Leucothrix mucor DSM 2157: one gene and its partners. The protein of the gene in region 2 binds, or shares a complex with, the protein of the main gene of each other region. Links are inferred from orthologs where the notes say so. Each region holds a gene or a part of one and is shown on either strand. Other genes may lie near its edges.

What was found.
Region 1: the proteins of dnaN (region 2) and holB are in contact, whole or in part, in a cryo-EM structure (PDB 8GIZ), measured with the Escherichia coli proteins. The link is inferred for Leucothrix mucor DSM 2157 from one-to-one orthologs.
Region 3: the proteins of dnaN (region 2) and dinB are in contact, whole or in part, in a solved structure (PDB 1OK7), measured with the Escherichia coli proteins. The link is inferred for Leucothrix mucor DSM 2157 from one-to-one orthologs.

The regions. Positions count from the first base shown.
Region 1 is NZ_ATTE01000001.1:1,876,079-1,882,193, reverse strand. Bases 529-3,528 are described here. They hold holB (DNA polymerase III subunit delta'), read left to right. Parts: upstream 529-1,542; coding sequence 1,543-2,514; downstream 2,515-3,528. Other genes in these bases: LEUMU_RS0108340 (PilZ domain-containing protein), read left to right, coding at 2,554-2,913; tmk (dTMP kinase), read left to right, coding at 902-1,546; mltG (endolytic transglycosylase MltG), read left to right, coding at 529-905. Also shown: more of mltG, read left to right, coding at 1-528; LEUMU_RS0108335 (S49 family peptidase), read right to left, coding at 3,943-4,911; LEUMU_RS25190 (RluA family pseudouridine synthase), read right to left, coding at 4,919-5,890. UniProt on the Escherichia coli protein: Part of the beta sliding clamp loading complex, which hydrolyzes ATP to load the beta clamp onto primed DNA to form the DNA replication pre-initiation complex.
Region 2 is NZ_ATTE01000001.1:3,894,705-3,900,714, reverse strand. Bases 1-2,895 are described here. They hold dnaN (DNA polymerase III subunit beta), read left to right. Parts: upstream 1-839; coding sequence 840-1,952; downstream 1,953-2,895. Other genes in these bases: recF (DNA replication/repair protein RecF), read left to right, coding at 1,963-2,895; dnaA (chromosomal replication initiator protein DnaA), read left to right, coding at 1-809. Also shown: more of recF, read left to right, coding at 2,896-3,045; gyrB (DNA topoisomerase (ATP-hydrolyzing) subunit B), read left to right, coding at 3,118-5,529; LEUMU_RS26680 (DUF1287 domain-containing protein), read left to right, coding at 5,649-6,010. UniProt on the Escherichia coli protein: Confers DNA tethering and processivity to DNA polymerases and other proteins. Acts as a clamp, forming a ring around DNA (a reaction catalyzed by the clamp-loading complex) which diffuses in an ATP-independent manner freely and bidirectionally along dsDNA.
Region 3 is NZ_ATTE01000001.1:3,613,785-3,619,810, forward strand. What follows is about bases 1-2,911. They hold dinB (DNA polymerase IV), read right to left. Parts: upstream 2,032-2,911; coding sequence 970-2,031; downstream 1-969. Other genes in these bases: ubiA (4-hydroxybenzoate octaprenyltransferase), read left to right, coding at 1-337; fabA (3-hydroxyacyl-[acyl-carrier-protein] dehydratase FabA), read left to right, coding at 412-927; LEUMU_RS0116550 (hypothetical protein), read left to right, coding at 2,220-2,888. Also shown: LEUMU_RS0116555 (FimV/HubP family polar landmark protein), read left to right, coding at 2,924-4,270; LEUMU_RS0116560 (electron transfer flavoprotein-ubiquinone oxidoreductase), read right to left, coding at 4,361-6,016. UniProt on the Escherichia coli protein: Poorly processive, error-prone DNA polymerase involved in translesion repair and untargeted mutagenesis. Copies undamaged DNA at stalled replication forks, which arise in vivo from mismatched or misaligned primer ends.

The DNA of each region.
Region 1 (6,115 bases), 2.0 Mb from region 2 along the record:
TTGAGATTGCTAAAGGCAGTAGTATTCGCCAAGTTGCCAGGGATCTGGAGCAGCAAGGCATCGTTAAGCCAGCATGGCAGTTTCAGCTGTTGGCAAAAATCACCAAACAAGATACAAAAATTAAAGCGGGCGAGTTTGCTATTAAACCCGGCATGAGCGCGCAAGATGTGCTTGATCATTTTGTGTCTGGAAAAACAATCAGCTATAGCAGTCGTATCATTGAAGGCTTTGTTTATAAGGACTTAGTCGCCTCTGTTAAAGCCGATGAGAACTTGGTTCAAACACTTACCGATGATGACTACGCTAATATTATGCAGCGGATTGGCTCTGAAGAGAAAAGCCCTGAAGGGTGGTTCTTCCCGGATACCTATAACTATCCGCGTGGCACAACCGATCTTGAGTTTTTAAAACGTAGCCATCAGGCAATGAAGTCATTCCTTAATAAGGAATGGGAGCAGCGTGAAGCCGGTATTCCGCTTAAAACTCCTTATCAGGCCTTGATTCTGGCATCCATCGTTGAGAAAGAAACCGGCGTGCCTGAAGAGCGGCCATTGATTGCCGCTGTATTTCAAAATCGCTTGAAAATAGGGATGATGCTGCAAACAGACCCCAGTGTTATTTATGGCATGGGTGAGCGCTTTGAAGGCAATATTCGAAAATCCGACCTTAGACGTGATACACCTTATAACACCTATACACGTAAAGGGTTAACGCCGACGCCGATTGCAACGCCAAGTGCTGAAGCGATCAGGGCAGTGCTACATCCTGAAGCGACAAAAGCGCTTTATTTTGTCGCACGTGGTGATGGAACCTCGCATTTTTCAAATAGTTATAAAGAACATCGCAGAGCCGTTGTAAAATATCAGCTCAACGGAAATGCTAAAGCTTATCAGGGGGATAAATGAGTCATCCACGTGGCTTATTTCTGAGCTTTGAGGGAACGGAAGGAGCAGGGAAGAGCAGTAATCTGCAGTATGTGAAGGAGATGCTTGAAACTAGCGGGAAAACTGTTTTAGTCACTCGTGAGCCCGGTGGGACGGAAGTTGGCGAGCGAATTCGTGAGATTCTGTTAAACCCTGATCTGCCGGCAATGCATTCGGATACTGAGTTGTTACTAATGTTTGCATCTCGTGCTGAGCATTATCAACATAAGATTTTGCCGGCTTTAAATGAAGGCCAGTGGGTTTTATGTGATCGTTTTACAGATGCCAGCTTTGCTTATCAAGGCGGGGGGCGTGGCATTGATATGGCTCGGATTGCAGAGCTTGAATCCTGGGTTTTAGGTGGCCGCAAGCCGGATCAGACTTTCTTGTTTGATCTACCGGTTGAAATTGGCTTATCTCGTGCGAAGTCTCGTGGTGCAGCTGATCGCTTTGAGCAAGAGGCGGTATTGTTTTTTCAGCGAATTCGAGATTGTTACTTAGCTCGGGCAGCGGCAGAGCCGACACGATTTAAGGTATTAGATGCCTCTCAATCTCTTGAGCAAGTCAGAGATCAGTTGAAAATGACCACATCACAATTACTTAAAGATACGAATTTCGAATGATTTATCCATGGCAGCAAGATGCCTGGAATGCATTGTCACGTGCGCGTGCTCGCGACCATATGCCACATGCTTTATTGTTGGCGGGACCAGAGTATTGTGGCAAGCGTGACTTTGCGTTAGGGCTGGCAAAAGCGTTAATGTGTGAGAATGCACATGGTGCTGATGACTTCGCCTGTGGACACTGTAAAAGCTGTCATTTATTCGAAGCAAGTTCTCACCCGGATTACAGCTCCGTACTCTTAGAAGAGAAAAAAACGCAGATTGTTGTTGATCAGATTCGTCGATTAAATGAGTTTGTGTATCTAAGCCGCAGTTACCAAGAGAGCCGGGTGGTGTTTATCTATCCCGTAGAGCGCTTAAATACTAATGCCGCCAATAGCTTACTGAAAACACTTGAAGAGCCACCTAAGAACACGGTGATGTTGCTGGTGAGTTCTAATTTCTCACAGCTGATCCCGACCATCCGTAGCCGTTGTCAAATTATACAACTCCCACAGCCAACCACCCTGCAAGCAACTGATTGGCTTGAGTCGCAGGATTTAACGCATCCAATTGGTGAGTTACTCCTAGCCTCCGGCGGGCGTCCTTTGTTGGCAAAGGCTTTGGATAGTGGTGAGAAGCTTGCCGAACGAAAGCAGTTTGCTACTGATATTCTTAAGCTGCTTCAGGGGCGTCATTCACTTATCAGCGTCGCAAAGCGTTGGGAGAAGAGTGACAAAGGCGAGTTATTGGATTGGCAGCTGCAGTGGATTGAGTCGATGATTCGCAGTGTTTTTTCGGGTGCCGAAGGTGTCACTGATGCAATTAGCCCTCATCTGAGGAAGCATATGTCACTTAAAAACAATGACCTATGGCGACTTCGTGATAGTATGCTGGAGTTGAAAAAGCATGCCCACACATCGTTAAATGCTCTGTTGTACACCGAAAATATGCTACTGTTGTGGCAGAAAGAAGCTTTGAATCGTTAGAGCTTTACTAATAATAACAATAAGATCGGAAAATAAATCATGGAAATTGACAGCCAGCAAGAAGAGGCGGTTCGCAATGTCATCAACGTTTCAATCAAAGACAAAACTGCCTTGCACGCAAACTACATGCCATTTATTAAAGGTGGCGGTATATATGCGATCACGGATAAGCGCTTTAACTTAGGTGATGAGGTTATTTTGTCGCTTAAGATTATGTCTGAAGCAAAAAAGTATGCTGTTCCAGCTAAGGTTGTCTGGGTGTCTCCAAATCAAGCTATGAGCACACAGGGCGGCGTTGGTGTTCAGTTTAGTGGTCGCACTAAGGATAATGTTCGCATGGCGCTGGAGTCGATTCTAGGGGATTTGGCGGCCAAGCCATCGGTTTATCATACTTACTAAGCCTCAGTGGAAGTGCCAGAATTCACAGGAAAATTAATTTTCCGTTTTGCCGTTGTTTTGCACTAAAGTGAAATTGCATGTTTTTGCTGAAAATCGCTTAGAATCGGCCTTATTTTGTTTAATTTTACATCGAAACACCCATAAAAACAGGGGAGAGGTGATTTTTAGGGGTGTTTTTAGCGAAAGTGACGGCTATTTAGCATTGTGAGCGCTTTAAAAACTAGCTTAAAAAGCGTTTAGTTTTGAATTTATGGCTCAGAATCTTTATTCTGAGCGAATAGCGATTAGTTTTTTGTCTTAAAAAGATCAAAAAACAGCCAAATAAAGAAGAGGGTGCGAGCATTCTTCTTTGTTCTCGTATCCTTCTTCCGATAGTTCCGTTCTATATAGCTATGATCTTTTTGAGCTGTACTTTTGTATTTTTTTGATTTCACCTGCTTGATACTGCTCACAGTGAATCTCTCACGCTTTGTTCATTTCTCTTCAGTGTTTTCTGTTCTCCAGTATTGGCCCATACCCATGCTAGTTCATCATTTTTTCGGTATCAATAACTGAACCAAGATCAAGACAGTTTTTTTACAATTCAAAGCTCGTCGTTTTAGTTTCTTAGGCATACTAGATTTGAGATTTGAGATTTGAGATTTGAGATTTGAGATTTGAGATTTGAGATTTGACTAGCTGATGCATGCGTAAGTCAGAGTTTAGGATTTTCTAGTCGATTTGATGACCTAGTTTGGGTTGTATCGGCAATAATAAAACTACGCATAATTAATATTATGTTAAATATGGTGTTTGCATCGGATAACCTGACTTGCCCTTTGCTCATACTCTACCGTAACTCTGTTCCTCTTCGACCCATGCCTCAATCCGTTCTGTGATGCAATTATTCGGCTGGGTCAAAATACTATTGTTGGTGATTCATGCATCTAACTACGGGTGCCGAATCTAAAAGTCTTTTCTTAAAGTTAATCCAAAATCAAGCGGCACAAAATCATTTCAATTAACTCTGTGCCGCTTAACAAAATTCGCTCAGCGTAATACCGTTTCCTGCATGCCAACCAATGTCGACTTCACGCTTGCCCCAAGGCGTTTTGACAGTCGCTCAAAGATGTCATCTTTCAATGTAAAATCTACAATCGACTCTGCATCCAGTTCCTCACGCGCAACACTTTGCACCGAGCCAAATCCATCCACAAGCCCTATGTCTTTAGCTTGGTCTCCACTCCAAAACAATCCGCTGAATAAGTCTGGATTCTTCTCCGCATCAATCCGATCACCACGCCCTGCTTTTACGGCATCAATAAAGTGTTGATGGGTATTCGCTAGTAACTTCTCTAAATATTGAATATCCGAAGCCTGTTGTGGCTTAAACGGATCTAACAAGGCTTTGTTCTCACCCGCTGTAATCTGACGGCTTTCAATCCCCAATTTATTCATGATTTCCACAAAACCAAAGCTATCCATCCGAACGCCGATCGAGCCCACTAAGCTCGACTCATTAGCAAATATTTTCTGTGCTGCGGCGACTATGTAATATCCACCTGAGGCGCAAACATCCTCAGCAACGGCATAGACAGGTTTTTCTGGATATAAACCTCTTAAGCGCATAATTTCATTATAAATATGGCTCGATTGAACTGGGCTTCCGCCTGGGCTATTGCAGCGAATAATCACACCTTTCGCGTCTTTATCTTCAAAAGCATCCTGTAATGCATCAATCAGATTTGAAGCACTGGCGGCCTGACCATCCATAATCGTCCCAGTCACGCTAACTTGCGCAACGTAGGCATCGCCATCAGCGGATGTACCTGATGTTCCACTGCTTAGTTGGCTAATACTGCCCAGAATACCCGCAGAAATCATAATAAAAGATATGGCTATCAATATGAAAATAAAGCGAAATAGTATATTCCAGCGACGTGCTCGGCGCTGTTCCTGAATACCTGCTAGAGCAACTTGTTTAAGTGCATCAATAGCTTGTTCATTGGTAGAATTCATAAGTAAATTAGGTCTTAATGTTGTTATTTAGATGGTTTAAAGCAGTTTGCAGGTCATCCGCTAGTGATATTTCCTGTCGATACACTTTTCCTGAATGTTTCAACTTAAACTCAACGCGATAAGCATGTAAAAACAACCGTTTAAGTTTATTAGTTCGAGCAAACTCTCGGTTTAGAGTGAAGTCACCGTACTTGCTGTCGCCAACAATAGGCAGCTCAAGCTCAGCTAATTGGGTGCGGATTTGATGCATTCGGCCAGTAAGCAATTTAACACTCAGTAGACTGTTATTCTCAAACTGCGCTAAGGGACTAAAGACACTTTCGGAGAGTTTGCCTTCTTCATTATCCGATACCCGCATTTTCTGAGGCCCTTTGCCTTCGGTTCGCTGTAAATGGTTTGAAATGCGTCGTTCCCCTCCTCGCCAATTGCCGAAAACGAGTGCTTGGTAATGCTTACTAATGCCGTCTGTTTTAAACGCTTCGTGCAGGTCCAGTAGCGTTTGTCGATTCTTAGCTAGTAGCAGTAAGCCACTGGTTTCTTTGTCAATTCGATGCACCAGTTCAATGTAAGCAAGATCAGGTCGCAACTGACGAATTACTTCAATAACCCCATGCAAATTATCCGTACCACCATGCACCGCAATGCCGGAGGGTTTATTGATAATAATGAGGTCATCATCTTCTAAGATAATTGAAGCCTCAATCTGCGCAACTAGCCTGGAGCCCGCTTGTTGAACTTCAGTCTCCTCTGGCACATCTCTAATTGGCGCAATACGCAAAATCTCACCTAGTACCAATTTTTTGGTAGGCTTAATTCGCTTTTTATCAACCCTAATCTCACCCTTGCGTAATAGCTTGTAGATCGCTGTTTTAGGAAGGAATTTAAGCTCCTTCAATAAAAAATTATCTATGCGCTGCCCTGCACTGGCTTCGGTGACGGTTATGAAGCTAACCTGGCTATAATCTGTTATCTGTGACATGCGAAGATAATACCTTTAAATGTTGCAAATTACCTGACTTATAAAGATGGTATATGCATGATATATGTATTGCTGCAGTGTAACAAAGTTGTTATATTCAGCGGGTATTTCAATGAGATGCAGGATCGGGGCTGCTGATTACAAAATCAATTGACTTTCGTAATTCATTGCAATCCCTATCCAAAGCTAATACTCGGACGCTCGTTTTTCTACCGACGAGCCTCT
Region 2 (6,010 bases):
ATGTGCATTCGGAGCGATTTGTAAATGGTATGGTTGCGGCCTTGCGTCACAATCGAATTGAAGAATTTAAAAACCACTACCGCTCGGCTGATGCATTACTGATTGATGATATTCAATTTTTTGCCAACAAAACGCGAAGTATGGAAGAGTTTTTCCATACCTTTAACGTGTTGTTGGAATGCCAGAAGCAAATTATCATGACAGGTGACCGCTTACCTCGTGAGGTTGAAAATCTTGATGATCGCTTGCAGTCCAGATTGGTCTGGGGTCTGTCGGTAGAAGTTGAGCCGCCCGATGTTGAAACACGTGTCGCGATTTTGCGCAAAAAGGTTGAGCACCTTGGTTTGGATATTCCAAATGATGTGGCTTTCTTTATTGCACGTCGCTTCCGCTCCAATATTCGTGACTTGGAAGGTGCACTACTTCGCGTATTGGCGATTTTACGACTGCGCAATACGACCAATATCACAATGGACTTCGTTCAGGATGCGCTGCGTGATCAATTGGCCGTGATGGATAAGATGGTTACCATCGACAGCATCAAAAAACTGGTCGCCGAGTATTTCAATATCCGTATCTCGGATTTGGATTCTAAAAGTCGTACCCGAACCGTTACTCGTCCAAGACAGCTAGCCATGGCATTGGCCAAAGAATTGACCAATCACAGTTTGCCGGAAATTGGTGAGAAGTTTGGTGGACGCGATCACACAACCGTTTTGCATGCCTGTCGAAAAGTACGGGAGCTGTTACAATCGGATAGTCGCCTTGAAGAGGCTCATCGAATTTTGTCTAGAACCTTGCGCAGCTAATTGTGCTGCTACACGGATAATGAAACCGCTATGAAATTTACAGTTGCCAGAGACACCCTTGTAGAACTGCTTGCCAATGTTGTGGGTGCCGTTGAAAAAAAGCATACCACTAAAATTCTTGAGAATGTCCTGCTGAGTGTTGAGAACGAACGTTTACGTCTGGTTGGTACTGATCTTGAAATCGAGTTAAGTGCCAGTATTAATATTCAGGTTGACAGGGAAGGGGCGGTTACTGCACCCGCTCGTAAACTGTTAGATATCACCAAAGCGTTGCCATCCGACTCCTTTATTTTAGTCGAGCAAGATGAAAACAGTTCACGCTTACTGATTAAGGGCGGACGAAGCCGTTTTGAATTGGCCACATTGCCTGCTGAAGATTTCCCGGAGTTGGATGAGATTCCATTAAGCAATGAACTGGTGTTGATGGAAAGTCAGTTTAAGCGTTTGTTGGATAAAACAGCTTTTTGTATGGCAAACCAAGATGTGCGCTACTACTTGAATGGTCTGTTACTCGATATCACGACCGGCATGGTGTCCAGTGTATCAACCGATGGTCATCGTTTGGCACTGGCTGATTGCCGTGATGAGTCAATTGCGATTGCAGAGCGTGTCGGTATTATTGTTCCGCGTAAAGGTGCTTTAGAATTGTCGCGTATCCTAGAATCCAGTTCTGATGTGTCAGTACGGGTTCAACTTAGTGAAAACCATATTCGTGTTGAAAAAGATAATGTCCGTTTCACATCAAAACTAATCGATGGAAAGTACCCTGATTACAAAGCAGCGGTACCTGCCAACACCACGCTAAAAATCCAATTAGACCGTATGGTCTTTCGTGACACCTTAGCGCGTGTTGCTATTTTGTCGAATGAAAAATTCCGTGGAATTCGTCTGCGCCTGACTGATGGTTTGCTGACACTTATGTCGAATAACCCAGAACAGGAGAGTGCGGAGGAAGAGATCGATGTGAACTACAGTGGTGAAGTCTTTGAGATTGGTTTTAACGTTAACTACCTCTTAGAGGCGGTCAATCATTTGGACGGTGAAACGGTTAACTTCAATTTCACTAGCTCTGCCGCTAGTGCTTTGTTGTCATCCGATGATGACGATGGTGTGCGTTATGTGGTGATGCCGGTTCGTCTGTAATCGTCTCAACATGTTGCTTGAGCAGCTTTCAGTTAGTCATTGCCGAATTATTGAAAGCGCTGAATTAAGCTTGTCACCGCAGGTCAATCTGATCTGTGGTGACAACGGCTCTGGAAAGTCCAGTATTCTTGAAGCCGTCTCCATTCTCTCTCGTGGTCGCTCTTTTCGCTCCTCCCGAATTGTTGATGTTATTCGTAGTACTGAAGAGTCTTTGTTAGTTCGTGCTGTGTGTACCGAGCAAGATCATCACTACCGTATCGGTATTCAAAAAAGCAAAAGCACTACTCGTATCCGGGTGAATCAACAGGATATCAATTCTCAGGCTGCACTCAGTCGTTACTTACCCGTGACGATTATTCATCCAAATTCCATCGATTTAATCACTGGTTCTCCTTCTATCCGCAGGGCATTTATTGACTGGATTGCTTTTTACTTATTCCCTGAATTTCACAAGATCTGGCAGAACTATCAGCGAGTGCTGAAGCAGCGTAATTTGTGTTTGCGTGTTTCTTCTTATTTATCTGCGCTACCAATTTGGACCGATGAGTTAATCAAGTCGCAGATAGTTATTCAAAATTACCGCCAACATTCTTTGGAGGTTTTAAAGCCTCAGCTTGCTTTATTAAGTGAGCAGTTGTTGGAAGGGCAGAAGCTTGATATTGAGCTGACCACAGGATTCGCTCAGGGAATGGATTTGTCGCCAGAGTCTCAAAAAGCGTTCTACCAGCAAAAACGAGAAACGGATATCAAGTCCGCACGAACATTATCGGGCTCTCATCGAGCGGAGTTACAAGTTATATTCAATGGTCATTTAGCCCAACAGAGTGCTTCTCGTGGACAACTCAAATTAATTGCCATTGCCATGCTGCTGGCACAAAGCCGAAGTATTGACCCTGATGATTTACGCAAAGGGATTATCGCTATTGATGACCTGGCTGCTGAATTGGATGGTGAAAATAAGCAGTCATTGTTAACCACTTTGCGAGGTCTTGAGCAGCAATTATTACTGACCACTACACAAGCAGAATTGATCCCATTATTAGATACTGATCGCATGTTTCACGTGAAACGGGGAAAGGTTACAACGCTATGAAAACAGTCATTTAGCGTGTTCTAAAAGGGACAAAGTGGTATAATCCTGAGAGTATAAAACAAGGATATTTCTATGTCGGACGCGAAAACCTACGATTCTTCCAATATTAAAGTTCTTAAAGGCTTAGAGGCGGTTCGCAAGCGCCCAGGAATGTATATCGGTGATACCGATGATGGTACAGGTTTACACCATATGGTCTTCGAGGTCGTCGATAACGCGATCGATGAAGCACTTGCAGGGCACTGCTCCGAAATCAAGGTAATCATCCATACTGACGGCTCTGTGTCGGTATCTGATGATGGTCGTGGTATCCCAGTAGATATCCATGAAGGCGAAGGGATTTCCGCTGCAGAGGTTATTATGACCGTACTGCATGCTGGTGGTAAATTTGATGACAACTCCTATAAAGTATCCGGTGGTCTTCACGGAGTCGGTGTTTCGGTTGTAAACGCGCTTTCAGATAAGCTGAACCTGATCATCAAGCGCGAAGGCAATGTGTATCGCCAGGAATATCATTTAGGTGATCCTTTAGATCGCCTTGAGATGGGTGAAGTGACGGAAGAAACCGGAACTGAAATTCGCTTCCTGCCTAGCAAAGAAATCTTTGCAATTACAGAATTTAACTTCGATATTTTGGCCAAGCGCCTTCGGGAATTATCTTTCCTGAACTCGGGCGTCCGCATCAATTTGATGGATGAGCGTGGTGATGGCGAGTCCATCATCTTTGAGTACGAAGGTGGTATCAGTTCTTTCGTTCAGCATCTTAATCGCAATAAAACGGCGATTCACCCTAACACGGTTTATATCAGCACCAGCAAAGATGATGTAGGCGTTGAAGTGGCATTGCAGTGGAATGATACCTATCAGGAAAACATTTACTGCTTTACTAATAACATTCCACAGCGCGATGGTGGAACGCATTTGGCGGGATTCCGTGCGGCACTGACGCGTACTATCAATCAGTACTTAGAGCGTGAAGGGCTGCTGAAAAAAGAAAAAATCACCCCAGGTGGGGATGATGCCCGTGAAGGTTTAACAGCCGTATTATCGGTGAAAGTACCTGATCCTAAGTTCTCATCTCAAACAAAAGATAAGCTGGTTTCCTCAGAGGTTCGAGGTATTGTTGAGTCAGCAATGAGTGAGCGCTTAAGTGAGTTCATGCTGGAAAATCCAACTGAAGCTAAGATCATTGCTGGCAAGGTAATCGATGCAGCACGCGCACGTGAAGCGGCTCGTAAAGCACGTGAGATGACTCGCCGAAAAGGTGCGTTAGACATTGCAGGGCTTCCCGGTAAGTTGGCAGATTGTCAGGAAAAAGATCCGGCGCTTTCTGAAATATACCTGGTGGAGGGAGACTCGGCGGGTGGTTCTGCAAAGCAGGGACGTGACCGTCGTACTCAGGCAATCCTTCCTTTGAAGGGTAAAATCCTAAACGTTGAAAAAGCCCGTTTTGATAAAATGCTGCAATCTGCTGAAGTGGGAACGCTTATCACAGCGCTGGGCTGTGGTATCGGTAAGGAAGAATTCAATCCAGATAAATTACGTTATCACCGCATCATTATCATGACCGATGCCGACGTGGATGGCTCGCACATCCGTACCTTGCTACTCACATTTTTCTATCGTCAAATGCATGAGCTGGTGTTGCGTGGTCATATCTATATCGCTCAGCCACCACTGTATAAGCTGAAAAAAGGTAAGCGCGAGCAATACGTAAAAGATGATGAGGAGCTGGATCAGCACCTATTACAGATCGCGCTTGAAGATGCCGCTTTATATCCAGATGAGCATACGCCAGCGATTAGAGGCGAGGGCTTAGGTCGCTTAGCAGCAGACTATACGCATGTAATGAATGGCCTTAAGCGATTGGCCAGACGCTACGATCTTGAAATATTACAATCGATGGTGTTCACTGATTCAGGTTCTGCTCAGTTGGATAAGGCTATTGTTGAATCATGGATGTCGAATGTCTGTAGTGACCTTAATCATAAATTTAACGGAACACGTCACTATCAGTCAGAGATGAAAACAACCGAAGAAGGCAGCTGGTGCGTTCATTTGGTCCGTCGCATGCATGGGGTTGATACAACAATACTGTTCGGTGAATCGCTCTTTGCAAATGATGAAATCATTCGCCTCAATAAACTTAATCAAGATCTCGCAGGCTTACTTAGCGAAGAGTCCTGGATTGAGCGTGGGGAGAAAAAAGAGCCAGTATTGCGCTTTGATGGTGTGATGCAATGGCTCATGAAAGAAGCCTCAAGGGGATTAAATATTCAACGCTACAAGGGTCTGGGGGAGATGAATCCGGGCCAACTTTGGGAGACCACTATGGATCCCGCCTCACGTCGCATGCTTCAGGTAACCATCGAAGACGCTTATCAAGCTGATGAAGTGTTCTCAACACTGATGGGAGACTTGGTAGAACCTCGCCGTGAGTTTATAGAAAATAATGCACTGTCGGTATCTAATTTGGATATCTAATCTGTTCATAATGGAAAGGACAGGGAGGAGTCCGGGGTAGTGATAGTGATGTTGTGGTACTGCTTGTGATTGGGTAAGCAGTACCTCAAAACTACCTAATAATCGCTAGGGAAATTACAATGAAAAGAATCAGGCAAGTTGGTAGCTTTGCTGGGTGCGCTGCAATCGCAGTGGTTTTGTCGGCATGCTCAGGAAATCCGGTTGAAGAAGAAAACCTTGTGGCAGGTGCTAAAAAAAGCAATCCAGTAAGCACTACCTCGAAATCCGCTACATTAAGTAGTAAGCAAGCAGCAGAAAAAAAATTAGCGATTGCAGCACTTGGAAAAACAAATGTAGCCGCTAAGCAAGCATCATTCGGTGGAGCTACTCAGGCTAAGCCAGTCGTGGTTGCTAAGGCACCAGCACCAAGAGCAGTTCTCAGAACGCCTGCTAAAAGAGTGGTTGCCAAGGCTCCGGTTAAACGAGTTATAAAGCGCGCTCC
Region 3 (6,026 bases), 280 kb from region 2 along the record:
GACCACTGCCTACGACACCATGTATGGCATGGCCGATCGTGAGGATGATCTCAAACTCGGCCTTAAATCGACCGCTATTTTATTTGGGGATAATGACCGCCTGATTGTTGGTTTAATGCAGCTGGCAGTAGTCATCCTGCTGTCTATTCTTGGCGCACTGGAGTCCTTTGGGTATATCTACTATCTAGCTCTGTTTTTCGCCTCGATATTTTTTGTGTATCAGCAGTATTTAATTCGTGAACGTGACCGAAAGCTCTGTTTCCGCGCTTTTTTAAACAATAACTGGTTTGGTATGGTGGTATTTATTGGCTTGGCGCTGGATTATTTTCTGCAATAAGCCCGCTAGTCAGGTAAAATGCCGGTCACAACGCATTTTATTACACTCAAAACCGCGCTATCTGGAACAAGAATATGTCAAGACAAAGCAGCTTTACCTACGAAGAACTTCTCAAATGTGGCCACGGCGAACTATTTGGTGAGGGTAATGCCCGCCTGCCGATCCCACCCATGCTGATGATGGATCGCGTAACTGAAATCAACGAAGCTGGCGGCGAGTTTGGCAAAGGTGAAATGATTGCTGAGCTGGATATCAATCCAGACCTGTGGTTCTTTGATTGCCACTTCCCGACTGACCCGGTTATGCCAGGCTGCTTGGGCTTGGATGCAATGTGGCAGATGATTGGATTCTACCTTGGTTGGTTAGGTAACCCTGGTCGCGGTCGCGCACTGGGTTCTGGTGAAGTGAAATTCACTGGTCAGGTACTGCCAACAGCGAAAAAAGTCACTTATCGCATTAACATGACCCGTGTTATCAGCCGTAAATTGGTAATGGGCGTGGGTAACGGCACCGTTGAAGTGGATGGCCGCGTGATCTACACCGCGAAAGACCTGAAAGTAGGTCTGTTCACATCAACTGAAAATTTCTGATCTAATCCATTCGAAATTGAATCAGCAGATTGCCGTTGCGACTTATGCGCGCAGCGGCAATTCTAATTGCTCCGGCATCCCCGGCGGCGAAAATTGCACCCCGACTCCGATCAAACGCACCGGACGTTTTCCGCGCTGCCAAGCCTGATCACACAAATGCGCAAAGCCAGCTTCACTCGGCACCGTGCCCGCCATCTGAATGGTTGTGGTTTCAAAGTCATCAAATCGCAATTTCACAAATAAGGTTCTGGGCCGTAGCTCCATCCGCTTTTGAGTACGTGCCAAGCGCTCAGTAAACTCCTGAAATAAAATGGGGATTTCGGCAAGGCAAGCCTCCAAACCCGGCAAATCCTGTGCGTAAGTCTCCTCAACACTCAGTGATTTTGGCGTGCGATGACTAACCACTGGTCGCTCATCAATGCCACGCGCTAATTGATATAAACGGGTACCGAAGATACCAAACTGCTCGCACAAACGCGCCTCGCTAAACGCCTGCAAATCCTCACAGCTCTCAACCCCCATATCAGATAAGCGCTTGGCGGTGACCTTGCCAACCCCGAAAATCCGCTTGACCGGCAGCTGGCGGACAAATTCATCTACCTGATCTGGCCGCACAATGCATTGGCCATTCGGCTTATTCCAATCACTTGCAACTTTAGCCAAAAACTTATTAGACGCCACACCCGCAGACGCCGTAATACGCTCCATTGCAAAGATACGCTGGCGAATTTCTTCAGCAATCAAGGTCGCACTGCCACGACAATGTGGGCTATCGGTTACATCTAAGAAAGCCTCATCCAATGAAACAGGTTCTACTAAATCGGTATATTGATGAAATAAAGCCTGAATTCGGGATGACACTTCTTTATATAAAGCCATGCGTACCGGCAGCAAAATCAGTGACGGACATAAACGCAAGGCACGCGAGCTGGGCATTGCTGAGTGCACGCCAAACTCTCGCGCCTCATAAGAACAGGTCGCAATCACTCCACGTTGACCACCCGAGCCACCCACGGCAATCGGCTTGCCTTTAAGCGATGGATTCTCCCGTGTTTCAACCGCCGCATAAAAGCAGTCCATATCAATGTGAATTATTTTTCGCAATAATTACAACCTTTCTTCTAGTTTCAGCGACATACGCAATAGGCTAATATACACCCCCAAACGAGATTGGAAAAAGGTTTCACTTGTCTGGTTAATTACACCTGCCGAGGTGCATTAACGGGATTGTTTGTACCTTTGATTGCTTAATCCGTATAATACGATTGGCTGGTATACACAAGGAAACGAATGTGACGAACACCCCGAAAGGCACTACAAATACTACTACCCATCAAGCGGCGAGCGTCGGTCCACTCAACGAATGGCGCCGCCTGAACCTTAGGGTGAAGGGGCAACCGAAGCACTTCAAGAACCATAGCCAACGGATCTTATTTGCACTTCAACATAAACTGCACCAGTACCTTCCGGGTGCCTTGCAGGATTTGTTTATTGCATTGGGCGATAGCGGACGTCCATTACGGGTTCGTTTGTATAGCCTCGTCCTGCCATTATTGGATCAGCACGATCGTGAATATTTTCACGAATGGCTGGCGCACGACTCCGATGCCACCCTCGGTAGCTACCGCTTTCCGGGCTCGGTGCTTATCAGCCAAACCGCTCACCATGAGCAAACTGAGCCTGATCCGTATTCACCACCAGATGCTGGCACGGTGATTGAGCGTAGTCGCCATGCGATTACCTACGGAAGAACAGAAATTGCGCAAACTTTACTGGAAGAAGCTTGTCTCAACCAAAGTACTCGCCCGGATATTGGCCTTGTCGAGGAGCTTCTAAGCTTCTATGCAGCGACTCGCCAACGGGGTGCATTGGAGCAATTTGCCAATTATCTTAAGCAACAACACAAGTTCAACCTGTCAGATCACTGGAAACAGGTTCTGGAATCAGCCAAGGAATGGTAATATCCCCAGCCTGAAAGGGATTAGCCCTTTAAATCATGAGAAAAACTCACGTACCGGATGACACTCGCATGCCAGTAATTAGCAATCTGTATCGCCCCTCTAAACTTTGTGGACTCGCGTTGACCTTGTGTCTGGCGAGTACGCTGGCCAATGTCGCCTTTGCCGACAGCCACGTAGAACGCACAGTTAAGGCGGTAGGCACACTAAGCGCCATCGTTAACAAGAACTACATCGATGCAGGCGTTTCAAAGAATCAGATTATGGTTGCCATTTTGGCGGCCAACCCTAGCGCTTTTAAAGGCGGTAATATCAACAACATGCTGGGAGGCGCAGACTTACGCCTACCACCAGTAGAAATGATCAAGAACATCTCTCAAAAAGATGCTGATAATTTGCTGAAACAGCATTATGCCTTTTTCCGCCAAGGAAAGACCGGCAACCTGCCACCACCAACGTTCATTACCATCACCAGCCCAGAGACAGTCAAACAGCTGGTTGAGGAAAAAGAAGAGCAGTCTGAAAAACTCGACTTGCTGCAAAATGAGCGTGAGCGTTTAAACGCACTGGTCAAGCGTCTTGAAGATGAGAAAGCCAAGCGTGACTTCGACCTTGAGGCACTGGAAGATAAGATCCAAAGCCTGCAAAGCTCATCCAATGCACTGGGTTCTACTACCGCAGACCTGAAACTGAAATTGGCCAATGGCGAATTAACCGGTGAAGGCGCAAAGGTTTTAGAAGAGCTTCAGGAGAGAAACCAAAGCTTAAATGCTCAACTGCAAGCGGCACGTAGCGAAATGGCAGAAAGCACCCGCATGGAAATCTCTCTGGAGCGCCGCATGGGCGATATTCAGGGTGAAAATGCGCGGATGTCAGATGCATTAAAAGAGCAAGGCATCGCACCTGAAACCATTAAAGCTAGACCACCTGAAGAAAATAAAGCGGCAACCCAAGACACAGCCCCAGTAACAACCACAACGGCTCCGGTGGCTACTGCACCTCAGAACAGTGGTGGTTTTAACACTAACTGGCTGTATCTGCTGATCCCGATCATTGGTCTGTTTGCAATTGGTTGGTTAGCTTGGCTGCTATTTCAACGCGCTAAAGACAAGAAGCAAAATCAGCGTCGTCGCCAGCAGGCACCGGCTGTTGCACCGTCACTGTTTGTTAACGATGGCCGCATGATTGATCCTGCTGCTGAAGTTGAGCAAGAGCCACCTTTGGAAGTCAGTATTAAGCTGGATGTGGCACGTGCCTATGTTGAAGCAGGCGATCTGCCATCAGCACATGAAATGCTAGATGAAGTAATGGATGAAGGTAATACGCAGCAACAACTTGAAGCCCAGCAGATTCTGGGTGAAATTGAAGCCGCGAATAACAACTAAATTCATCACAGCAATACGCTAGTCAAAACCTGTCGTCGTACTCATGTTGCGGCGACAGTTTTTTTTATGCCGCCGCAATCACTTTCTCAATTACATATTTGGATAGCTTGGACCTCCGCCACCTTCCGGAGTAACCCAGGTAATGTTCTGGCTTGGATCTTTGATATCACAGGTCTTACAGTGAACACAGTTCTGGCTATTGATCTGTAGCGCAGGATTACTATCTCCCACAATCTCATACACACCCGCCGGGCAATAACGTTGCTCCGGAGCGTCGTATACTGCCAAATTGGTATTCACCGGAATCGCTGGGTCAGTTAGCTTCAAGTGACAAGGCTGGTCTTCTGCATGGAAGGTATTCGCCAAGAATACAGATGACAGTTTATCAAAGCTCAGCTTACCGTCTGGCTTGGCGTATTCAATTTTGCGCGACTCAGCCGCTGGCTTCATCTGTGCATAGTCAGGCTTGGTATCGTGCAGCGTAAATGACAACTTACCCTGAAACAGCTTCTGATCTAAGTAGTTATACGCACCACCCATCAACATGCCAAACTTGTGCATGGCTGGGCCAAAGTTACGAGACTCGTGCAGCTCTTGTCCTGCCCATGAGTCACGGAACTGCTGATCAAAATGCGACAATACCTGACCTTCCGCACCATCAGCTTTCAAGTGCTCGAATAACACGTCAGCCGCAACGATACCGGACTTCATAGCAGTATGTGTGCCTTTGATTTTCGCAAAGTTCAGCGTGCCAGCATCACAACCTACGAGTAATGCACCCGGCATACTCATTTTTGGCAGTGCGTTTAAACCACCTTTTGCGATTGCGCGCGCGCCATAAGACACGCGACGACCACCTTCCAGCGTTTTAGCAAACACGGGGTGATGCTTCATCTTCTGGAACTCATCAAATGGGCTCAGGTACGGGTTGCTGTAATTCAAATCGATGATCAAACCCACTACAACCTGATTATTTTCCAAGTGATACAGGAATGAACCACCGGTTGCATCATCTAGCGGCCAGCCAGAACCGTGAACTACTAATCCAGGTTCATGGTTTTCAGGGCTGACTTCCCACAGCTCTTTCAGACCAATACCGTAATGCTGCGCATCAGAGTCTGCATCCAACTGGAAGCGGCTCAATAATTCTTTACCTAAATGACCACGGCAGCCTTCTGCAAAGACAGTGTATTTTGCATGTAGCTCCATGCCCGGCTCATAGCTGTCTTTTTGCTCGCCATGCTCATCGATACCCATATCCTGAGTGGCAACACCTTTGATGCTGCCATCTTCATGATACAAAATCTCAGCCGCTGGAAAGCCTGGATAAATCTCAACTTCCAACGCTTCTGCTTGCTCGCCCAACCAACGCGTCAGATTACCAAGGCTGGCAATGTAGTTACCTTCATTGTGCATGCTGGGTGGAATCATGAAGTTCGGCATTTTCACCGACTTGCGCTCATTGGTGAACAAATGCACTTCGTCGCGCGTTACCGCCGTCTTCAGTGGGGCTTCCAGCTCTTTCCAGTTAGGAAACAATTCTTCCAGAGCACGCGTTTCGATTACCGCACCGGATAAAATATGAGCGCCAATTTCAGAGCCTTTTTCTAATACACAGACTGATAGCTCGTGATCCTGCTCAGCGGCCAGTTGTTTAAGGCGGATCGCAGTGGATAAGCCTGCCGGCCCTCCCCCAACGACGACGACATCATATTCCATACTTTCGCGTTCTGCACTCGTGCTCATAACTTAACCT